Regions from separate parts of the Klebsiella terrigena genome, predicted to be linked through region 3. Evidence: predicted binding sites of a transcription regulator. Region 3 holds the regulator's gene; each other region holds the start of a gene.
What was found. The regulator LexA, encoded in region 3, represses DNA repair genes until DNA is damaged. The targets are predictions, from matches to a motif close to TNCTGTATGTACATACAGNA.
Positions count from the first base shown of each region.

Region 1 (7,088 bases), 1.3 Mb from region 3:
GTCACCAGCGGGAATCCTTCCTGCAGGTTAAAACGCATCTGATGGCCGAAAATGGAAATCGTGCCGGTACCGGTGCGGTCATTTTTTTGCGTGCCCTCGGCGAGCACTTTCTGCATCAAATCAAGATACTGTTTCATGGTTCCTCAAGAAGTTTGTTGCTGCGGACGACGGCGGTACGCCCAGACCATCATAATGATACCCGCAAGCACCATTGGAATCGAAAGAATCTGCCCCATGCTGATGTACTGGACCCATTCGCCGGTGAACTGCTGATCCGGCTGGCGGAAGAATTCAACGATGATACGGAACAGACCGTAGCCGATCAGGAACAGGCCTGAGACCGAGCCGGTCGGGCGCGGTTTGCGGATAAACAGGTTCAGGATCAGGAACAGCACGATACCTTCCAGCGCCAGCTCGTACAGCTGCGAGGCGTGTCGCGGCAGGGCTCCGTAAGTGTCGAACAGCGATTGCCACTCCGGGTGTGAAGGCAGCAGCGCCATATCTTCCGCCCGCGAGCCGGGGAAGATCATCGTGTAGTGGAAGCTCGGATCGACGCGGCCCCACAGCTCGCCGTTAATGAAGTTGCCCAGACGACCGGCGCCGAGGCCAAACGGGATCAGAGGCGCAATGAAATCAGCAACCTGGAAGAAGGTGCGCTTGGTGCGTTTGGCGAAGATGATCATCACCAGAATCACCCCGATCAGTCCGCCGTGGAACGACATGCCGCCGTCCCAGACGCGGAACAGATAGAGCGGATCCTGCAAAAACACCGGCAGGTTGTAGAACAGGACGTAGCCGATACGGCCGCCGAGGAAGACCCCGAGGAACCCGGCATAGAGCAGGTTTTCAACTTCGTTTTTAGTCCAGCCGCTGCCAGGACGATTGGCCCGACGGGTGGCTAACCACATCGCAAAAACAAACCCGACCAGGTACATCATGCCGTACCAGTGAAGGGCGACTGGCCCAACGGAAAAGATTACCGGATCAAAATCCGGAAAATGCAGGTAGCCACTATTCATCTGTCACCATAAAGACTTGTTATTCCGCTGGAAGTGGACAGCGGTGATCTTGCGCACTCGCAGAAAACGGGCGCTCCAAAGGTTGCGAATGATAGCATAAGCGCCAGGCGCGATCCGCGCCGGGCATGTAAAAGATATGTATACGAATGCGAATAAGCGGCGGTACATTCCCGGCAGGCGGCGCGCGGCGCCCCTTTGGGCCGGGAATGAGCGAACAGCGGCGCAGGCGCCCTGGCAGAACTAGCGGCCGCCGCGGATCAGGCCGCCCAGCCCTCGACGCTCCATAAAGGCCGCAACCTGATGGCGAACTTCCGTCGTCATCTGCGCCTCCAGGCTACGCCGGGAAAGCTCCTGGGCCTCTTCGATGTCAATGCGGCGCAGCAGGTATTTGACCCTTGCTACCGACCGGCCGTTCATCGACAGGTGGCGATAGCCAAGGCCAATCAGAATGGTGACGCACATCGGATCCCCGGCCATTTCGCCACAAAGACGCAGGTCGATGCCGAAACGTTCGGCGTCGCGGGCAATCATCGCCAGCGCCCGCAGCACCGCCGGATGCAGGCTGTCGTACATATTCGCCACCCGGGTATTGTTGCGATCGACGGCGAGGATGTACTGCGTCAGGTCATTGGTGCCGACGGAGATAAAATCGACGCGGCTGGCGAGCTGCGCCAGCATGAAGACCATCGACGGCACTTCCAGCATCACGCCGATGCGCGGGCGCGGAATGGCGTAGCCAATCATCTCTTCAACTTCGCGGCTGGCGCGGTCGATCAAACGGCGCGCCTCGTCGACCTCATCGAGGCTGGTGATCATCGGCAGCAAAATGCTGAGGTTGCCGGTGGCGGCATTCGCGCGCAGCATCGCCCGCACCTGAATAAGGAAGATCTCCGGCTGATCGAGCGTGATGCGGATCCCGCGCCAGCCGAGGCACGGATTCTCTTCGCTGATCGGCATATAGGGCAGCTGCTTGTCGGCGCCGATGTCGAGGGTGCGCAGCGTAACCGGCTTCTCGTTAAACATCTGCAGCATGCCCTGATACTGGGCAACCTGCTCCTCTTCCGACGGAAAGCCGCTCTGCAGCATAAAGGGAATTTCAGTGCGGTACAGGCCGATACCGTCAATAAAGCCGCCGAGCTTCTCTTCATGGCCGAGGCTCAGGCCGGCGTTCAGCATGACCTTCACCCGCTCGCCGCTTTTCAGCTCGGAGGCGCGCTCAAGATCGTCTTCCGCCAGGCGGCTGAGCTCGTTCTCTTCGCTGATCAGGCGCTGATACTCTTTCAGCAGCGCCGGTTCCGGGTCGACCAGCAGCTCGCCGCGGTAGCCGTCCACCACCAGGGTGTGGCCATGCAGCAGTGAAGGCTGAATATCGGCTCCCATCACCGTCGGGATCCCCAGCGCGCGCACCATGATGGCGGCATGCGAGTTTGCCGCCCCGTCCCGCACGACAACGCCTACCAGCCTGTCCTGAGGGACCTCCGCCAGCGTCGTCGCCGAGAGTTCGTCGGCGACCAGAACGATCCGCTCCGGCCAGGTGTTTGGCCCCTGGGTGGTGTCGTCAAGATGAAACAGCAGCCGCTGGCCGAGCGTGCGCAGATCGCCGGCCCGCTCTTTAAGATAGCCGTCGCTGAGCGCCGCAAACTGCTCGGCGAATTTCTCGATAATTTTTTTCACCGCCCACTCGGCGACGGCCCCTTTGTCGACTTCCGCAAAGAGTTCGCGGCGCAGGCGCGCGTCTGAAAGCAGGTGGGAATAGAGGTCGAAGATAGCCGACGTCTCTTTTTGCGCCCCGGCGGCGTAGCGCTTGCTGTAGCGACGAAACTCGCTGGCCGCCTCTTCCAGCGCGCCGGTCAGGCGCTCGCGTTCGGAAGCCGTGTCCAGCGTCGAGGCTTCGTACACCTGCTCCATCAGCGGCAGGCTGACGTCCATCCAGCCTTCGGCGATTGCCACCCCCGATGAGGCGGGCAGCGCGCGGATCCGCGTCTGGCGATACTGGCCAAATAGCGCGGTCAGCTGCGACTGGGAGAGAATGGCGGCCATCTGCGTCGCCAGGGTTACGAGGAAGGACTCCTCGCTTTCATCAAACTGACGCAGCTCGCGCTGCTGCACCACCAGCACGCCCAGCAGCTGACGGCGCTGGATAATCGGCACGCCAAGAAAAGCGCGGAAGCGGTCCTCTTTTACGGCCGGAATGTATTTAAAGCTGGGGTGTTTATGCGCATCGGCAAGGTTGATGGGCTCCGCAAGGCGCCCGACGAGGCCGACGAGGCCTTCGTCAAAAGCGAGCGCAACGGTGCGCCCGCGAGGTTTTTTCAGCCCGCGAGTCGCCATCAGGTAATAGCAGCGTCGGTCGTGATCGGCCAGATAAACCGAGCAGACTTCCGTTTCCATCGCTTTGCAGATATCCGTGACCAGGATATCCAGCGCCTCGTTTAAACGCGGCGCACTCGCGACCTTCTCGACGATTTCTCGTAACCGAGTGAGCATAATGTGCGTGGCTTAACCTCTTTTACGTCGATATGCAGGCGCGCTTTGCGGCTTAGGTGCGGTTTCGGCCAGCGACATGGTGACGCTGGCGAACTCTTTCATCACCCGGCGGTAAACGTCGCGCTTAAACGATACCACCTGACGAACCGGATACCAGTAGCTTACCCAGCGCCAGCCGTCGAACTCGGGCGTGCTGCTGGTTTGCATATTGACTTCCGCATCGCTGCCGATCAACTGCAGAAGAAACCACTTCTGTTTCTGGCCGATACAAACCGGCTTCGTGTCCCAACGCACCAAACGTTTAGGCAATTTGTAACGTAACCAGTTACGGGTAGAGGCCAGAATGCGGACATCTTTACGACTTAGCCCAACCTCTTCAAACAATTCCCGATACATTGCCTGCTCGGCTGATTCTCCTGGATTAATGCCCCCTTGCGGGAACTGCCACGAGTGCTGACCATAGCGTCTGGCCCACATAACCTGGCCCTGGCGATTACAGATTACAATACCGACATTTGGGCGGTAGCCATCGTCATCAATCACCGGACTACCTCAAAATAATCTTCAATGTGAACGATTGTTTCACACTCGCTGGAAACGGTAAACCACTCTGTTGCCACACGGCTCACGAATAACATTTGAATAACTCACAGTTATCAGCAGAGTTATAAACAGCGTCAGCTATCGCAGCGCCATTTTATTCACTTTTTCTGTGGATAGAGTTGTGAAGAAGTATGGAATTACCCAGGGAAAACCCGGAGTAGTCCGAAGCGCTTACCTGTAGCCATATTTAATAATGGCATTATATTCATTAAGTTAGAATGTATTATTTTCATAAATTACAGCATAACGTGATGATCATCACACATGCAATCCTGGAACTGATGAAAGATCGAACAATGTCGGTTTTATCCACAGATTACGCCAGCTCATCGGGCATATTTTGTCTAAAAATTCGATTTTCGTCGCACGTCAAGGCTGTAAATGGAAACAGTAGTGAGGCTTTTCCCCAGTTATCCCACTTTTCTGTGGATAACATGGTGTAAGATCCTGTTCATTGCCAGTGACCAGTTCTGGAAAACCCGCTGCGGTAATTTTTTTAGCGGCAAAAAAGCAAAAAAAAAGTCATATGAATCATCAAATTGTCATACTTACCCAGGAAAAGGTAAACTCTATCCACAACGCACAAAAATAGCGCTCATTTTTTAACCAGAGGTTTCATCTTATGCCAGCCCTCTCGCCCCTGCTTGCACCGCCGCAAACCCAGCAGCAGCTTTTAGCCCAGGCCCAGCGGCTGGCGGGCTATTCGCTGGGCGAGCTGGCCGCGCTGGCGGGGATTCCGATTCCGCGCGATCTGAAGCGCGATAAAGGCTGGACGGGCATCCTGCTGGAGATTTGGCTGGGCGCCAGCGCCGGAAGTAAGCCCGAGCAGGATTTCGCCGCGCTGGGCGTCGAGCTGAAAACGATCCCCGTCGACGCTCAGGGACGGCCGCTGGAAACCACCTTTGTCTGCGTCGCTCCGCTCACCGGCAACAGCGGCGTCACCTGGGAGAGCAGCCACGTTCGCCATAAGCTCAAGCGCGTGCTGTGGGTGCCGGTAGAGGGCGATCGCGCGATCCCGCTCGCCCAGCGTCGGGTCGGGGCGCCGCTGCTTTGGACCCCCAGCGAAGAGGAGGATCGTCAGCTGCGGATGGACTGGGAAGAGTTAATGGATCTGATCGTCCTGGGCCAGGTCGAACGCATTACCGCCCGCCACGGCGAAGTGCTGCAGCTGCGCCCGAAAGCCGCCAACAGTAAAGCCTTAACCGAGGCTATCGGCGCGCACGGCGAACCGATCCTCACCCTGCCGCGCGGTTTCTACCTGAAGAAAAACTTTACCGCCGCCCTGCTGGCCCGTCATTTTCTGCTTAACCACGATTAATTTTTTGTTCTGCCCGCCGGGTTGCATATAATTGCGACTTTCTTTTTTGCAGGACTTTGAACAATGTTATTTGCATGGATAACCGATCCTAACGCCTGGCTGGCGCTGGGTACGCTGACGCTGCTGGAAATCGTACTCGGGATCGATAATATTATTTTTCTCTCTCTGGTTGTTGCCAAACTGCCCACCGCCCAGCGCGCCCACGCGCGACGCATCGGGTTGATGGGCGCAATGCTGATGCGTCTTGGGCTGCTGGCCTCCATCGCCTGGGTCGTTAAGCTGACCAACCCGCTGTTTAGCGCGTTCGGCCACGACATCTCCTTCCGCGATCTGATCCTGCTGCTCGGCGGGCTGTTCCTTATCTGGAAGGCCAGTAAAGAGATCCACGAATCGATCGAGGGGGAAGAGGAAGGGCCGAAGACCAACGTCCACTCGTTTATGGGCGCCATCGTGCAGATTATGCTGCTGGATATCATTTTCAGCCTTGATTCGGTGATCACCGCCGTTGGGCTCTCGGACCATCTGTTCATCATGATGGCCGCGGTGGTTATCGCGGTGCTGGTGATGATGTTTGCCGCCCGCTCGATTGGCGACTTTGTTGACCGCCATCCGTCGGTGAAAATGCTGGCGCTGGCGTTTTTGATTCTGGTTGGCTTCACCCTGATGCTCGAAAGCTTCGGTATCCATATCCCGAAAGGCTACATCTACTTTGCGATGTTCTTCTCGATTGCCGTCGAAAGCCTCAACCTGCTGCGTAATAAAAAAAATCCGCTGTAGCCCGCAAAAATGCAGCCCAAACCTGGGCTGCAATCTTTTTTAAGACTTTACTGCTTTTTATGTCTCACAAATCAGGCTATTAATACACTGGTGTGAGGTGCGACCATCAAGTAGAGGTGTTAACGATGAAAAAATGGGCAGTGTTGATTTCCGCCGTAGGACTGGCCTTCTCGGTTTCAGGTTGCAGCAGCGATTACGTTATGGCGACAAAAGACGGACGCATGATTTTGACCGACGGCAAGCCGGCGGTTGACGACGATACCGGTCTTATCAGCTACGAAGATCAGCAGGGTAATAAAATGCAGATCAATCGTGACGACGTTTCACAGATTATTAAGCGCTAAAGATTGCCGCGGCTAACCGCCTGCCGGCAATCGCCTGGCAACGCGTCCTCTGCAACAAATCACGGTGTTGAGAAAAGAGTCGGGTAAACCTGATACGTCCGCTGCAGCAGCCTGCGGACCCCACCAGCCCGGCTTTTTTGATCTTTTTACTTCCTCTTTTTCCTCCCCTCTGCCATTTTGATACTCCTTTGTCGGGGAAAGCCTGACCTTGTCGATAAAAAAGGAAGCCGGCTATGCAGTATCACCGTATCCCACACAGTTCTCTCGAAATCAGCACGCTGGGGCTGGGCACTATGACCTTTGGTGAACAGAATAGCGAGGCCGACGCTCACCAACAGCTCGACTACGCTGTCAGCCAGGGCATCAACCTGATAGACGTCGCTGAAATGTATCCCGTCCCGCCGCGCCCGGAAACTCAGGGGCTGACGGAAACCTACGTCGGCAACTGGCTGGCGAAACACGGCAGCCGCGAAAAGCTGGTTATCGCCTCCAAAGTCAGCGGCCCTGCGCGTAACAACGACAGCAGCATCCGCCCGAACC
Region 1 is NZ_CP050508.1:992,685-999,772, reverse strand. Features, by position in the region: gene thyA (thymidylate synthase) at 1-137, opposite strand, end outside; gene lgt (prolipoprotein diacylglyceryl transferase) at 144-1,019, opposite strand; gene ptsP (phosphoenolpyruvate--protein phosphotransferase) at 1,260-3,506, opposite strand; gene rppH (RNA pyrophosphohydrolase) at 3,519-4,049, opposite strand; gene mutH (DNA mismatch repair endonuclease MutH) at 4,732-5,427, shown strand; gene HCK03_RS04810 (TerC family protein) at 5,491-6,204, shown strand; gene HCK03_RS04805 (YgdI/YgdR family lipoprotein) at 6,330-6,548, shown strand; gene HCK03_RS04800 (NADP(H)-dependent aldo-keto reductase) at 6,782-7,088, shown strand, end outside.
Region 1: a site for LexA is predicted at 4,483-4,502, ahead of mutH (DNA mismatch repair endonuclease MutH). Genes of this name have one in related genera too.

Region 2 (7,088 bases), 1.3 Mb from region 3:
CACCCTGAGCTGCTGGTGGTGACCTTCGGCAAGGCCTTTGGCGTCAGCGGCGCGGCGGTACTGTGCAGCGAGGCGCTGGCGGATTATCTGCTGCAGTTTGCCCGCCACCTGATTTACAGCACCGCCATGCCGCCGGCCCAGGCCGTTGCGCTCAGCGCCGCGCTGCGCGCGATTCGCGGCGATGAGGGCCAGCGGCGGCGGGAGGCGCTGGCCTGCCGGATTGCCCAGTTCAGGGACGGTATGCGCGACTACCCTGGGCAGCTTACCGAATCGACCAGCGCCATTCAGCCGCTGATCGTCGGAGACAACGCCCGGGCTCTGCGCCTGGCAGCGCGCCTGCGCGAGCAGGGCTGCTGGGCGACGGCGATCCGCCCGCCGACGGTGCCGGTCGGCAGCGCCCGGCTGCGGCTCACCCTGAGCGCGGCCCATGAATCGGCGGATATCGAGCGTCTGCTGGAGGTCCTGCATGGCGGCGGTGAATAAACGCGCGGTGGCCGCCGCCTTCGGTCGGGCGGCGAGCCGCTATACGCAGCACGATGAGCTGCAGCGGCGCAGCGCCGAGCTGCTGCTGCGCCAGCTTGGCGACCGGCGCTTTGCCGAGGTTCTGGACGCGGGCTGTGGCCCAGGCAGCATGAGCCGCTACTGGCGCGAGGCGGGCAGCCGCGTCACCGCGCTGGATATCTCCGTTGATATGCTGGCGGAGGCCCGGCGCCAGCAGGTCGCGCACGACTACGTCGAGGGCGATATTGAATCCCTGCCGCTGCCGGCGGCCTGCGTCGATCTGGCGTGGAGTAATCTGGCGGTGCAGTGGTGCGACGACCTCGGCGCCGCGCTTGCTGAGCTGTACCGGGTGGTGCGTCCCGGCGGGCGGGTGGCCTTTACCACCCTATTGGCCGGTTCGCTCCCCGAGCTCAACCAGGCCTGGGCGACGATTGACCGGCATCCGCACGCCAATCGTTTCCTCAGCGAGCAGGCGGTACGCAGCGTGATGAGCGGCTGGCGGGGCGAGGCGCAGGTGCATGCCGTGACGCTGCCGTTCCCCGACGCCCTGTGTGCAATGCGTTCGCTAAAGGGTATCGGCGCCACCCATTTACACCAGGGACGCAGCGCGGCACCGCTGAGTCGCACAAAGCTGCAGCAGCTTCAGCTGGCGTGGCCAAAACGGCACGGGCAGTGCCCGCTGACCTACCATCTTTTTACAGGAGTAATTGAACGTGATTGAGCGTTATTTCGTCACCGGAACCGATACTGAAGTCGGCAAAACGGTGAGCAGCTGCGCCCTGCTGCAGGCGGCAAACCTGCGGGGTCGGAACAGCGCCGGCTATAAGCCGGTGGCCTCCGGCAGCGAGTACACGGCGCAGGGCCTGCGCAACGACGACGCCCTGGCCCTGCAGCGCAACAGCCGCGTGGCGCTGAGCTACGAGCAGGTTAACCCGTTAACCTTCGCTGAACCCACTTCGCCGCATATTATCAGCGCCGATGAGGGGCGCCCCATTACCGCCGCCGCGCTCTCCGCCGGGCTGCGCGAGCTGGAGCCGCTGGCCGACTGGCTGCTGGTGGAAGGGGCTGGGGGCTGGTTTACGCCGCTGTCTGAAACCCTGAGCTTTGCCGACTGGGTGCAGGAAGAGCGGCTACCGGTGATTCTGGTAGTGGGGATAAAGCTGGGCTGCATTAATCATGCCCTGCTGACGGCGCAGGCGGTGCGTCAGGCAGGGCTGCCGCTGGTGGGCTGGATTGCTAACGACGTCCAGCCGCCGGGGAAGCGGCATAGCGAATACCTCGCGACCCTCAAACGGCTGCTGCCCGCACCCATGCTGGGCGAAATCCCGTGGCTGGAGGAGGCATCCCGGCGGGAAGACCTCGGCCAGTACCTCGATCTTAGCGCGCTGGATCGGGCGTCATCCACTGCGCCAGCAGCGGCTCATCCAGCTGTATAACGTCGCCCTGCGCCACGCTGCGCCCGCGGTGCAGCAGGCAGAAGCGGTCGGCCACCCGGCGAATGAACGGCAGGTGCTGCTCGGCGAGCAGCACCGTTAAACCGATATCCCGGTTCAGGCGAACCAGCAGATCCCCCAGCTTATGCATAAAGTGCTGTCCGCTGCCGCGCGAGGGCTCATCGAGTATCAGCAGGCGCGGTCGGACGATCAGCGCCCTCGCCAGCGCCAGCTGGTACCTGTCGTCTTCCGAGAGCGCGGCGCCTTTGCTCTGGCGCAGGGCGTAGAGCTGCGGAAAGAGATCGTAAATCTCGCTATTCACCACGGCGCCGGGCGTGCCTCCGGCCGCCAGCGCGATATGCAGATTCTCCTCTACGCTGAGCTGCGAAAAGATGCGCCGGTCCTGCGGCACGTAGCCGATCCCGATGACGCTGCGTGAATGGGCGGAGAGCGGCATCAGGTCGCAGGGCGGCGCTCCGCGCTCCTGCCAGGTGATGCTGCCGCTGGCGACCGGGAGATTCCCGGTAATGCAGTTGACCAGCGTGGTTTTCCCCATTCCCTGACTTCCCATCACGCAGGTGCACTCTCCTGACCTGAGCTCAAGATCGACGTTCCACAGCGTGTGCTGGCTTCCATAGTACTGATTGACGGCGCGTAGACTCAACATAGACGTTTTCTCCTTTTTGACGACGGCGAGCGAGACAAACATTCTGCAAATCTCTTGCCAGGAAAAAGAAGTGACGGCATTTTTCCGCCAGCGCAGGTCGCGGCGGCCACCGCCGGCAGGGAACAGCGAAGCGGCTGCACTTTCCCGGTGCTAAACGGCGTGAAACGTGGTGCAGAAAGCAGCAAAAAGGCGGGCGTCCTTAGCTGATAAATATCAAAAATAATTCAATAATATTTTTTAGCCGCGTGATTTTCGTCGGCGGGCAATTTCGGCCGGGTGGCAGAGGTCATGGCCTGCAGCGAGTTATCCACTATTCCTGTGGATAACCTTGTGTATTAGAGTTAGAGAACTTGCGGTAAGCTAGAGATTACGCGGCCTGCGGCTGAATTGGCGCGAAACCCGTCTTTTATTAAATTTTATTTAATATCAATTGGTTGTATAAAATCAATGGCTGTAAGGAAAGTGTCACCTGCTGCCATAAAAGATTCATCGCCTTGCTTGACAAATGTTAAATGGCAAAATTTTCTGGGGATAACCTTACACAGTGGCGGATTATTCCGCATGGTGCGCTTTTTTTGCCCAAATGCGGCCGCCCGGGGCAAGGTTTACAGGGCAAACAGTAATACGATACTGGTTTTATATCCAGTATTATTTATTGGCAAAAGCGCCGGCGACGGGTAGAATTAAACACCTGCCGTTTCGCGCCGGGCGCTTCATCCTCCTTCAGGGTCAGACATATGAGTAAAACGTTCACGCTGCATTCCGCTTTCCGTCCCTCTGGCGATCAGCCAGAAGCCATTCGTCGCCTCGAAGAGGGGCTGGAAGATGGCCTGGCGCACCAAACGCTGCTGGGGGTAACCGGGTCGGGTAAAACCTTCACCATCGCTAACGTCATTGCCGATCTGCAGCGTCCAACGATGGTCCTCGCGCCCAACAAGACGCTGGCGGCGCAGCTGTATGGCGAAATGAAGGAGTTTTTCCCGGAGAATGCCGTCGAGTATTTCGTCTCCTACTACGACTACTACCAGCCTGAAGCCTACGTGCCGAGCTCGGACACCTTCATCGAGAAGGATGCCTCGGTCAACGAACATATTGAACAGATGCGCCTGTCGGCAACCAAGGCGCTGCTGGAGCGCCGCGACGTCATCGTGGTGGCCTCGGTCTCGGCGATTTATGGCCTCGGCGATCCTGACCTGTACCTGAAGATGATGCTGCACCTGACCACCGGCATGCTGATTGACCAGCGGGCCATTCTGCGCCGCCTCGCGGAGCTGCAGTACACCCGTAACGATCAGGCTTTCCAGCGCGGGACCTTCCGCGTTCGCGGCGAGGTCATTGACGTCTTCCCGGCGGAGTCAGACGATATTGCCCTGCGTATTGAGCTGTTTGACGAAGAAGTTGAGCGCCTGTCGCTCTTTGATCCGCTGACCGGGCAGGTTGAGTCGTCCATCCCGCGCTATACCATCTACCCGAAAACGCACTACGTTACCCCGCGCGAGCGAATCGTTCAGGCGATGGAAGAGATAAAAGTCGAGCTGGCGGAGCGGCGTAAAGTGCTGCTGGAAAACAACAAGCTGCTGGAAGAGCAGCGCCTGAGTCAGCGTACCCAGTTCGACCTCGAAATGATGAACGAGCTGGGCTACTGCTCGGGGATTGAAAACTACTCGCGCTATCTTTCCGGGCGCGGGCCGGGCGAGCCGCCGCCGACGCTGTTCGACTACCTGCCGGCGGATGGTCTGCTGGTTATCGATGAGTCCCACGTGACCATTCCGCAAATTGGCGGGATGTACCGCGGCGACCGGGCGCGTAAAGAGACGCTGGTGGAGTACGGTTTCCGCCTGCCGTCGGCGCTGGATAACCGCCCGATGAAGTTTGAAGAGTTTGAGGCGCTGGCGCCGCAGACCATCTACGTTTCGGCGACGCCCGGCGCCTACGAGCTGGATAAATCCGGCGATGAGGTGGTCGATCAGGTGGTCCGTCCGACCGGCCTGCTTGACCCGGTTATCGAAGTGCGTCCGGTGGGGACCCAGGTCGACGATCTGCTGTCGGAGATTCGCCTGCGCGCCGCCATCAACGAGCGCGTGCTGGTGACGACCCTGACCAAGCGGATGGCCGAAGACCTCACCGAGTACCTCGAGGAGCACGGCGAGCGCGTGCGCTACCTGCATTCGGATATCGATACCGTCGAGCGTATGGAGATTATCCGCGATCTGCGCCTCGGCGAGTTTGACGTGCTGGTCGGCATCAACCTGCTGCGTGAAGGGCTGGATATGCCGGAGGTCTCGCTGGTGGCGATCCTTGATGCCGACAAAGAGGGCTTCCTGCGCTCCGAGCGCTCGCTGATCCAGACCATCGGCCGCGCGGCGCGTAACATCAACGGTAAGGCGATTCTCTACGGCGACAGGATCACCGCCTCGATGGCGAAGGCCATCAGCGAAACCGAACGCCGTCGCGAGAAGCAGCAGCGCTATAACGAAGAGCACGGCATCACCCCGCAGGGTCTGAATAAGAAGGTGGTCGATATCCTGGCGCTGGGCAGCGGCCTGGCGAAGACCAAGGCCAAAGGGCGCGGCAAGTCGCGTTCACCGGTCGAGGCGGATACGCCGGTGCTGACGCCAAAAGCGCTGCAGCAGCGAATTCACGAGCTGGAAGGGCAGATGATGCAGCACGCGCAGAACCTGGAGTTCGAAGAGGCGGCCCAGATCCGCGACCAGCTGCATAAGCTGCGGGATCTGTTTATCGCCGCGTCGTAGGCCGGCGCCCGTCGCACCGGGCGTCCAGGCTGCGGCCAGACTGGGATCTGGCCGCACGGAACGTCCGGGCAGCGCCTGCGGATGCGAGGGCTGCCTGGCGCCAAACTGGCAAATAAAATAGCCCGGCTGGGCCAGCTCTTAATATCCGCTTAATCTTGTTCGGGGAGACTATCTTCATTCTAATGAGGATAGCGCCATGCAAAAACTACACTTTCGCCAATATCTGGCCATTACCTGCGCCTTTATTATCGTCGTCGCCTTCTTCCATCAGTGGGTGCTGACCTTCTGACGCGACGGCCTCGGGAAGAGCACCCAGGCGCGAACGCCGGGGCCCGGCCGGCGGTTATGCAAAAAGAACTGGGTATCGTGCAACTGGGCGATACGGGTGACGATGCTTAATCCCAGACCAATGCCGCCGTAGCGGCTGTCCATGCGGACAAACGCTTTGCTCAGCTCGCCGCTTTTCGCTTCATCAATTCCCGGCCCTTCATCCTCCACCGCCAGAATCGGCGTTGACCCCGCCTGAATCGAGACGCGGATCGTTGAGTCCGTCGGGCTATAGCGGTGCGCATTCTCCACCAGATTGCGCAGCACCACGCGCAGCAGCGTGGCGTCGCCGGACACCATCACCTCCTCGTCCGCACCGGCTATCTCAAGCTTTTGCCGGCGCGACGCCAGCATCGCTTCCAGCTCCTCCTCAAGCGGTTCAACGACATCCTCCATCAGCTGCACCTGCTGGTAGCTACCGGCAGAAAACGACTGCCCTACGCGGGCCAGCTGCAGGAGCTGGGAGATACTGTTGGTCATCTGATCGAGGCGCTGAATAAGCGGATCGACTCCGACCCCGTGCACTTTGGCCAGCAGCTCAAGGTGCAGGCGCAGCCCGGCCAGCGGCGTGCGCAGCTCGTGGGCCACGTCGGCGGTAAACAGGCGCTCGCGGTCGAGCGTCAGGTTGAGGCGCGATACCAGCTGATTCAGCGCTGTGGTTACGGCGGTCACTTCCGGCACCGACTCGCTAAGCTCGATGGGCTGGAGATTATCCGGGGTGCGGTTCTCCAGCTCGCTCTGCAGACGAGAGAGCGGGCGGGTTATCTTTTTCACCGCCAGCAGGCTGATATAGAGCGCGAGGCCGATAATCAGCAGGCTTGGGACCAGCAGGCTGGCGACCGCTTCCCGCACCTCGTGCTCAACGTGCTTCTGGTTGTTGTGCCCCTCAATGGCGCTGGCCACCAGCAGCTGAATCTGCTCCTTGCTTTCATGCCACAGCCAGAACACGCTGATAATCTGGCAGACCGCCAGAATCGTGCCGATGGTCAGCAGCAGGCGAAAGCGCATGGTCCATTTTTCGGTGGCTAACAGCGGCATCTCTTTATGACTCCGATTCGGTATTGTTCACCAGCATATAGCCAAAGCCCCTGACGGTGCGGATCCGCGCCTTACCGACCTTATCGCGCAGGTTGTGGATATGCACCTCGAGGGTATTGGTCGCCGGCTCGTTATCCCAGCTGTAGATATCGTTGTAGAGAATTTCCCGATGTACCGGACTGCCCGCCTTCATCATCAGGCGCGACAGCAGGGAGTACTCTTTTGGCGTCAGATCCAGCGAATCCCCGCCCAGCCACACCTGGCGGCGGGTAATATTAAGGCGCAGGTTGCCGACCACCATTTCGCTGTCGCCCTGGTTATTGTGGCGGCGGAGCAGCGCGCGGATGCGGGCGTTAAGCTCCTCCAGCG
Region 2 is NZ_CP050508.1:3,961,206-3,968,293, reverse strand. Features, by position in the region: gene bioF (8-amino-7-oxononanoate synthase) at 1-483, shown strand, start outside; gene bioC (malonyl-ACP O-methyltransferase BioC) at 467-1,222, shown strand; gene bioD (dethiobiotin synthase) at 1,215-1,937, shown strand; gene HCK03_RS18660 (ABC transporter ATP-binding protein) at 1,879-2,601, opposite strand; gene uvrB (excinuclease ABC subunit UvrB) at 3,339-5,354, shown strand; gene pmrB (two-component system sensor histidine kinase PmrB) at 5,622-6,719, opposite strand; gene pmrA (two-component system response regulator PmrA) at 6,724-7,088, opposite strand, start outside.
Region 2: a site for LexA is predicted at 3,230-3,249, ahead of uvrB (excinuclease ABC subunit UvrB). Genes of this name have one in related genera too.

Region 3 (7,088 bases):
GTAACGCTCCTGGATTCTACCGACCAGCTGGTCGCGCTTGCCCTCGATGACGGTCATATCATCGTCGGTAAGCTTGCCCCATTGCTCTTTGGCCTTACCTTTTAACTGTTTCCAGTTACCGCCGATTTCGTCTTTATTCATAATTCAATCCTCATCGTTCGGTGAGTTAACAGCCCGCTGTGTGCCGGACGTATGATTAACTATAGATGAGAATTCTGAGTTAATTTTATTATTCGGAATCTTTAACCATCTTTACGACAAAACACGTTATGAAAACCAGGTTCCACGCTGCCAGTGCCGCCGCCAGATCAGCGCCAGCGACAGGCCCCGCAGCGCCAGGAACACCGCCAGCGCCAGCCACAGTCCGTGGTTACCGAGCACCGGCAGCGTCAGCAGGGTTAAGGCAAAGCCCAAGGCGGCCACCGCCATGCTGTTACGCATTTCGCTGCCGCGCGTCGCGCCGATAAACATCCCGTCCAGCAGATAGCACCAGACGCCGATCGTCGGCAGAATCATCTGCCACCACAGATAGCGGTCGGCGAGCTGCTGGAGCGAAGGTATTGAGGTCAGCAGAGCGATAATCTGCTCGCCCGCCACGCTGTAGATCAGCGCAAACGCCAGCGCGACCATGCCGGACTGTCGACAGGCGGCCCGCCATACCTCCAGCAGCTTGCTGCCGTCGCGCGCGCCGTAGGCCTGCCCGGAGTGGGCCTCCACGGCGTAGGCAAAGCCATCCAGCGCATAGGCGGTGAAGGTTAGCATGGTCATCAGAATGGCGTTCACCGCCACGATATCGCCTCCCAGACGCGCACCGAACACGGTCACCGCCCCGAAGCAGAGCTGCAGCAGCAGCGAACGCAGCATGATGTCGCGGTTGAGGGCCAGCAGCCGCCGGATGTCGCCGCGCCAGGCGCCCTTGAGCATAGCGAACGACACGCCGCGCAGCGTCAGCACGCGTTTCACCATCAGCAGACCAATGATAAAGGTGGCGTATTCGGCGCTCACCGTCGCCAGCGCCGCGCCCTGCACGTTCATGTGCAGACCCATCACCAGCCACAGATCGAGGACAATATTCAGCAGGTTGCCGACAATCAGCAGGATCACCGGCGCGCGGGCATACTGGACGCCCAGCAGCCAGCCAAGCAGCACCAGGTTAGCTAACGATGCCGGAGCGCTCAGCCAGCGGATCTCCAGGAAACGCCGGGCCTGCTCCAGCACCGCTTCGCTGCCGCCGACGATATGCAGCGCGAGGTTAATGAGCGGAATACGAAACACAACGATCAGCAGACCGGCGGCCAGCGCCAGGCCAAGCGGCTGCACCAGCGCGCGCGCCAGGCGAACGGGATCCTTTGCGCCAAACGCCTGCGCCGTCAGGCCGGTGGTACTCATTCGCAGAAAGAGCAGCAGCATGAACAGGAAGCTGGTCGCCGTCGCGCCGACCGCCACGCCGCCCAGATAAACCGGGCTATCAAGATGGCCGATGACCGCAGTATCCACCAGGCCCAGCAGCGGGACGGTGATATTGGAGAAAATCATCGGTAGCGCCAGGCGCCACAGGGCCTTATCAGCAGCATTAAAAAACATGGGGGAAAGCCTGAGCGAGGAGAGATAGCGCAGCATCATGCATCAGACGATGCTGCGTTAGAGAAGGCGCTTACAGCCACTCGCCGTTGCGGATGACGCCGACGGCCAGACCTTCAATGGTAAAGCTTTGCTCGCGTAGGTTCACCACGATCGGTGAAAACTCGCTGTTTTCCGGCAGAAGTTCGACGACGTTACCCTGCTTTTTAAGGCGTTTAACCGTCACTTCTTCATCGATGCGTGCGACCACAACCTGCCCGTTGCGCACATCCTGCGTTTTGTGTACCGCCAGCAGATCGCCGTCCAGAATACCGATGTCTTTCATCGACATACCGCTGACGCGCAGCAGGAAGTCCGCGCTCGGCTTGAACATTGCCGGGTCGACCTGGAAGTGGCCTTCGATGTGCTGCTGCGCCAGCAGCGGCTCGCCGGCAGCGACGCGGCCAATCAGCGGCAGGCCGGGCTCTTCTTCAGTCAGCAGACGAATACCGCGGGAGGCACCGGAAATGATCTCGATTGCGCCTTTACGCGCCAGCGCTTTCAGATGTTCTTCCGCCGCGTTTGGGGAACGGAACCCCAAGCGCTGAGCAATTTCCGCACGCGTCGGCGGCATGCCCGTCTGGCTGATATGATCCCTGATGAGATCAAACACCTCTTGCTGCCTGGTCGTTAACGCTTTCATTCCGCCCCCTGGGTGTATATACAGTTATGCTGTGAGTATATACAGCTAACGGTGATTTTGGAATCAAATTTCACACATAAATCAGGAGATTCTTTTGTTTTGATGCCCGCCGGAGCCGGTTAACGCAGAGGGGATGGTGGCGAGGCGCTGCGGCTCCACGCGAGACAAAAAAACGCGTGGAGGGAGGCTCGCCGGCCTCCGGCCCACGGACGCTAAACCGGGGCGGTGGACGGCAAACCCGATAGCCTGATGCTAGCGGCGCTTAGCGATAGTGCGACCACAGCAGCGTAACCCAGACGATCAGCGCGATGACGATCGCCAGAAAGACCGCCGCAGAGCCCATATCCTTCGCCCGTCCGGAAAGCTCATGGTGCTCGGAGCCAATCCGGTCCACCACCGCCTCAATCGCGCTATTAAGAATTTCGACTATCATCACTAACAGGACCGAGCCTATCAGCAGCACGCGCGTCACGGCGTCAACATCCAACCAGCAGGCGATCGCAATGGCAATAACGGTGGCGATCCCTTCCTGACGAAAGGCGGCCTCATTTATCCATGCCGCACGAAAACCTTTCCAGGAATACCCTGCTGCTTTAATGATTCGGGTTAACCCGGTGGTATTATTGGCCATCAAAAGAACCTTTTTATGTAAATGACGTCAATGAGTGTACGCGTTTGCCGCGTGGCGACGGAAATTTTGCGCACTTTCTGTTATTCTTGCCGCGCATTTGCATGATTAACCAGAGGCTTCACATCGTTTATGTCCGGCTGGCAACGAATTTACTATAAATTACTTAATTTACCATTACGGCTGCTGGTAAAAAGCAAGTCTATTCCCGCAGAGCCTGCTCAGGAATTAGGACTGGATACCTCGCGTCCGATTATGTACGTTCTGCCCTATAACTCGAAGGCAGACCTGCTGACGCTGCGCGCGCAGTGCCTGGAGCACGATTTAGCCGATCCGCTCGAGCCGCTCGAAATCGACGGCACCCTGCTGCCCCGCTACGTCTTCATCCATGGCGGCCCGCGCGTATTTACCTACTACACGCCGAAAGAAGAGTCCATCAAGCTGTTCCACGACTACCTGGATCTGCACCGCAACCACCCTGACCTCGATGTGCAAATGGTGCCGGTGTCGGTGATGTTTGGTCGTGCGCCCGGGCGCGAAAAAGGCGAGCTCAATCCGCCGCTGCGCATGCTTAATGGTATTCAGAAATTCTTCGCCGTGCTGTGGCTGGGCCGCGACAGCTTCGTGCGCTTCTCGCCGCCGGTGTCGCTACGCCGAATGGCGTCCGAGCACGGAACCGACAAAACCATCGCCCAGAAGCTGGCCCGCGTGGCGCGTATGCACTTCGCCCGCCAGCGCCTGGCCGCCGTCGGCCCGCGCCTGCCCGCTCGTCAGGATCTGTTCAACAAGCTGCTGGCGTCAAAAGCCATCGCCCGTGCGGTGGAAGACGAAGCCCGCAGCAAGAAAATCTCCCACGAGAAGGCGCAGCAAAACGCCATCGCGCTGATGGAAGAGATCGCCGCCAACTTCTCCTACGAGATGATTCGCCTGACCGACCGCGTGCTGGGCTTTACCTGGAACCGGCTGTATCAGGGCATTAACGTTCACAACGCCGAGCGCGTGCGGCAGCTGGCGCATGAAGGGCACGAGATCGTCTACGTTCCGTGCCACCGTAGCCATATGGACTACCTGCTGCTCTCGTACGTGCTCTACCACCAGGGGCTGGTACCGCCGCATATCGCCGCCGGCATCAACCTCAACTTCTGGCCAGCAGGGCCGATTTTCCGCCGCGGCGGCGCGTTCTTTATTCGCCGTACGTTTAAGGGCAACAAGCTCTACTCAACGGTATTCCGCGAATATCTTGGCGAGCTGTTCAGCCGTGGCTACTCGGTGGAGTACTTCGTCGAGGGCGGACGCTCCCGTACCGGGCGCCTGCTGGACCCGAAAACCGGCACCCTGTCGATGACTATTCAGGCGATGCTGCGCGGCGGCACCCGGCCAATCACGCTGGTTCCCATCTACATCGGCTACGAGCACGTGATGGAAGTCGGAACCTACGCCAAAGAGCTGCGCGGCGCGACGAAAGAGAAAGAGAGCCTGCCGCAGATGCTGCGCGGCCTGAGCAAGCTGCGTAACCTCGGCCAGGGGTACGTTAACTTCGGCGAACCGCTGCCGCTGATGACCTATCTCAACCAGCACGTGCCGGAGTGGCGCGAATCTATCGATCCTATCGAAGCCATTCGCCCGTCCTGGCTGACGCCGACGGTAAACAGCATCGCCGCCGATCTGATGGTCCGCATCAACAACGCCGGCGCGGCAAACGCCATGAACCTGTGCTGTACCGCGCTGCTGGCATCGCGCCAGCGTTCGCTGACCCGCGAGCAGCTGACCCAGCAGCTTGAGTGCTATCTCGATCTGCTGCGTAACGTGCCCTACTCTCCGGACGCGACCACGCCGGCGGCTTCCGCCAGCGAGCTGATTGACCACGCGCTGAAGATGAATAAGTTCGAGGTCGAGAAGGACACCATCGGCGACATCATTATTCTGCCGCGCGAGCAGGCGGTGCTGATGACCTACTACCGCAACAACATCGCTCATATGCTGATGATGCCTTCGCTGCTGGCGGCGATTGTGACCCAGCATCGGCGGATCACCCGCGCGGAGGTGCTGCGTCACGTCGAGATGTTCTATCCGCTGCTGAAGGCCGAGCTGTTCCTGCGCTGGGAAAAAGAGGAGCTGGCGAGCGTTATCGATGCGCTGACCGCTGAGATGCAGCGCCAGGGCCTGCTGGTGCTGAGCGATGATGAGATAAGCATCAACCCGTCGCACTCCCGCCTGCTGCAGCTGCTGGCCGCCGGCGCGCGTGAAACGCTCCAGCGCTACGCCATCACCTTCTGGCTGCTGAGCGCGAATCCTTCGATTAACCGCAGTTCGCTGGAGAAAGAGAGTCGCACGATGGCCCAGCGCCTGTCGGTTCTGCACGGTATCAACGCGCCGGAGTTCTTCGATAAGGCGGTATTCAGTACTCTGGTACTGACGCTGCGTGACGAAGGCTACATTAGCGATACCGGCGACGCCGAGCCGGAAGAGACGCTGAAGGTTTACCAGATGCTGGCGAACCTGATTACCTCGGATGTGCGTCTGACGATTGAAAGCGCCGCGCAGGATGAAGCGTAGCGCCTGAGACCTGCCCCGGCCTGCGCATCGCAGGCCGGGGAGTCATAACGAAGACTGGGGAAACTACGCCATGTAGCCCATCGCCAGGCCGAGGAACAGCACCAGCCCAACGTAGTTATTGTTTAAAAACGCTTTGAAGCAGTCGTCGCGTTCACGACGGAAAATCAGCTTCTGCTGCCAGAAAAACAGCCCCGCCGCGATAAACAGCGACCAGTAGTATTCCCAGCCCAGGCCGTTCAGCCAGCCTACCGCGCCCATCAATACCAGCACCGCGATCTGCAGCATGCCGATAATCAGGCGGTCGTTTTCACCAAACAAAATCGCCGTTGATTTGATGCCAATTTTAAGGTCATCGTCCCGGTCGACCATCGCATACTGGGTATCGTAGGCCACCGCCCACAGAATGTTGGCGAGGAACATCAGCCAGCAGCTCAGCGGCAGCGATTCGCTCACCGCGGAGAAGGCCATCGGAATCGACCAGCCAAACGCCGCGCCGAGCACCACCTGCGGCAGGTGGGTGTAGCGTTTCATAAATGGATAGACCCACGCCAGCGCCAGCGCCGCCACCGACAGCAGAATGGTCATGGTATTGAGGGTCAGCACCAGCAGGAATGAGAGCACCACCAGCACGGCAAACAGCACCCGGGCCTCTTTCTCCGTCACGTCGCCGCTGGGCAGCGGGCGACGCGCGGTGCGTTTAACGTGACCGTCAAACTTACGGTCGGCATAGTCGTTGACCACGCAGCCGGCGGCGCGCATCAGCCACACTCCGGCGACAAAAACGGCCAGAATCCACAGCGGCGGAATACCTGGCGTCGCTACCCATAGCGCCCACAGCGTCGGCCACAGCAGCAGCAGCGCGCCGATCGGTTTGTCAGTACGCATCAGGCGATGAAACGCCAACAGCTTATTCTGCGTCAGACTCCACTCCATTTTCTCTTCCTCTTAATACAGCGGCGATGCCGGCAGAAACAGCTCTGTCAGCAGCAGCGGTTTACCGCTCAGCCGAAGGCGGGAACGACGCCCCCAGAGCTCCGCATAGCGCCCAATTTCAATAAAATCACGGGTTAACGTCGAAGACGTGAACAAATAGCGGCCCAGCGGCGTCTGTCCAAGCTGCTGCAGCGCCAGTTCGGGGCCGCTCAGCGTCGATTCCGGAACGAGAGTGCGCCCGGCCAGCCAGGGTTCATTATCGGCGCAGAGAATAATTTCCCGCAGCCAGTAACGCGCTTCATCCGGCAGCAGCGCTTCTTCGCCGACCAGCGCTTCACGTCCAACGAACGCTTCGTTGACCAGCATAACGCTAACCTTTTTCCCCTGCTGCTCAAAGCGTTTGGTCATTGAGTCTTCCAGCAGCAGCCAGTCGCGCAGCGAGGGTTCCAGCGGGGGCATAGCGGCAAAATAGCGCAGCGCACGCAGTTGCGTAAGCGCAGGATGTGACATGCCTGATTCTCCGATACATAACGTGAAGGCATTGTATCGCAGAATAGGCCGATCGGGGCGGGCAAACATCAAGATACGATCTTCCGCGCAACAGCCATGCAACAGCAGCCGCGCGCGAGAAAAAAAAGTGCGTCCAGGCGGACGCACCTAAAGGCTGTGCCTAAACATCAGCATTGTGGGGAGACGATCACCCCTTGC
Region 3 is NZ_CP050508.1:5,266,474-5,273,561, forward strand. Features, by position in the region: gene HCK03_RS24695 (CsbD family protein) at 1-141, opposite strand, end outside; gene dinF (MATE family efflux transporter DinF) at 268-1,584, opposite strand; gene lexA (transcriptional repressor LexA) at 1,655-2,263, opposite strand; gene HCK03_RS24710 (diacylglycerol kinase) at 2,526-2,894, opposite strand; gene plsB (glycerol-3-phosphate 1-O-acyltransferase PlsB) at 3,024-5,447, shown strand; gene ubiA (4-hydroxybenzoate octaprenyltransferase) at 5,511-6,380, opposite strand; gene ubiC (chorismate lyase) at 6,393-6,890, opposite strand; gene malM (maltose operon protein MalM) at 7,078-7,088, opposite strand, start outside.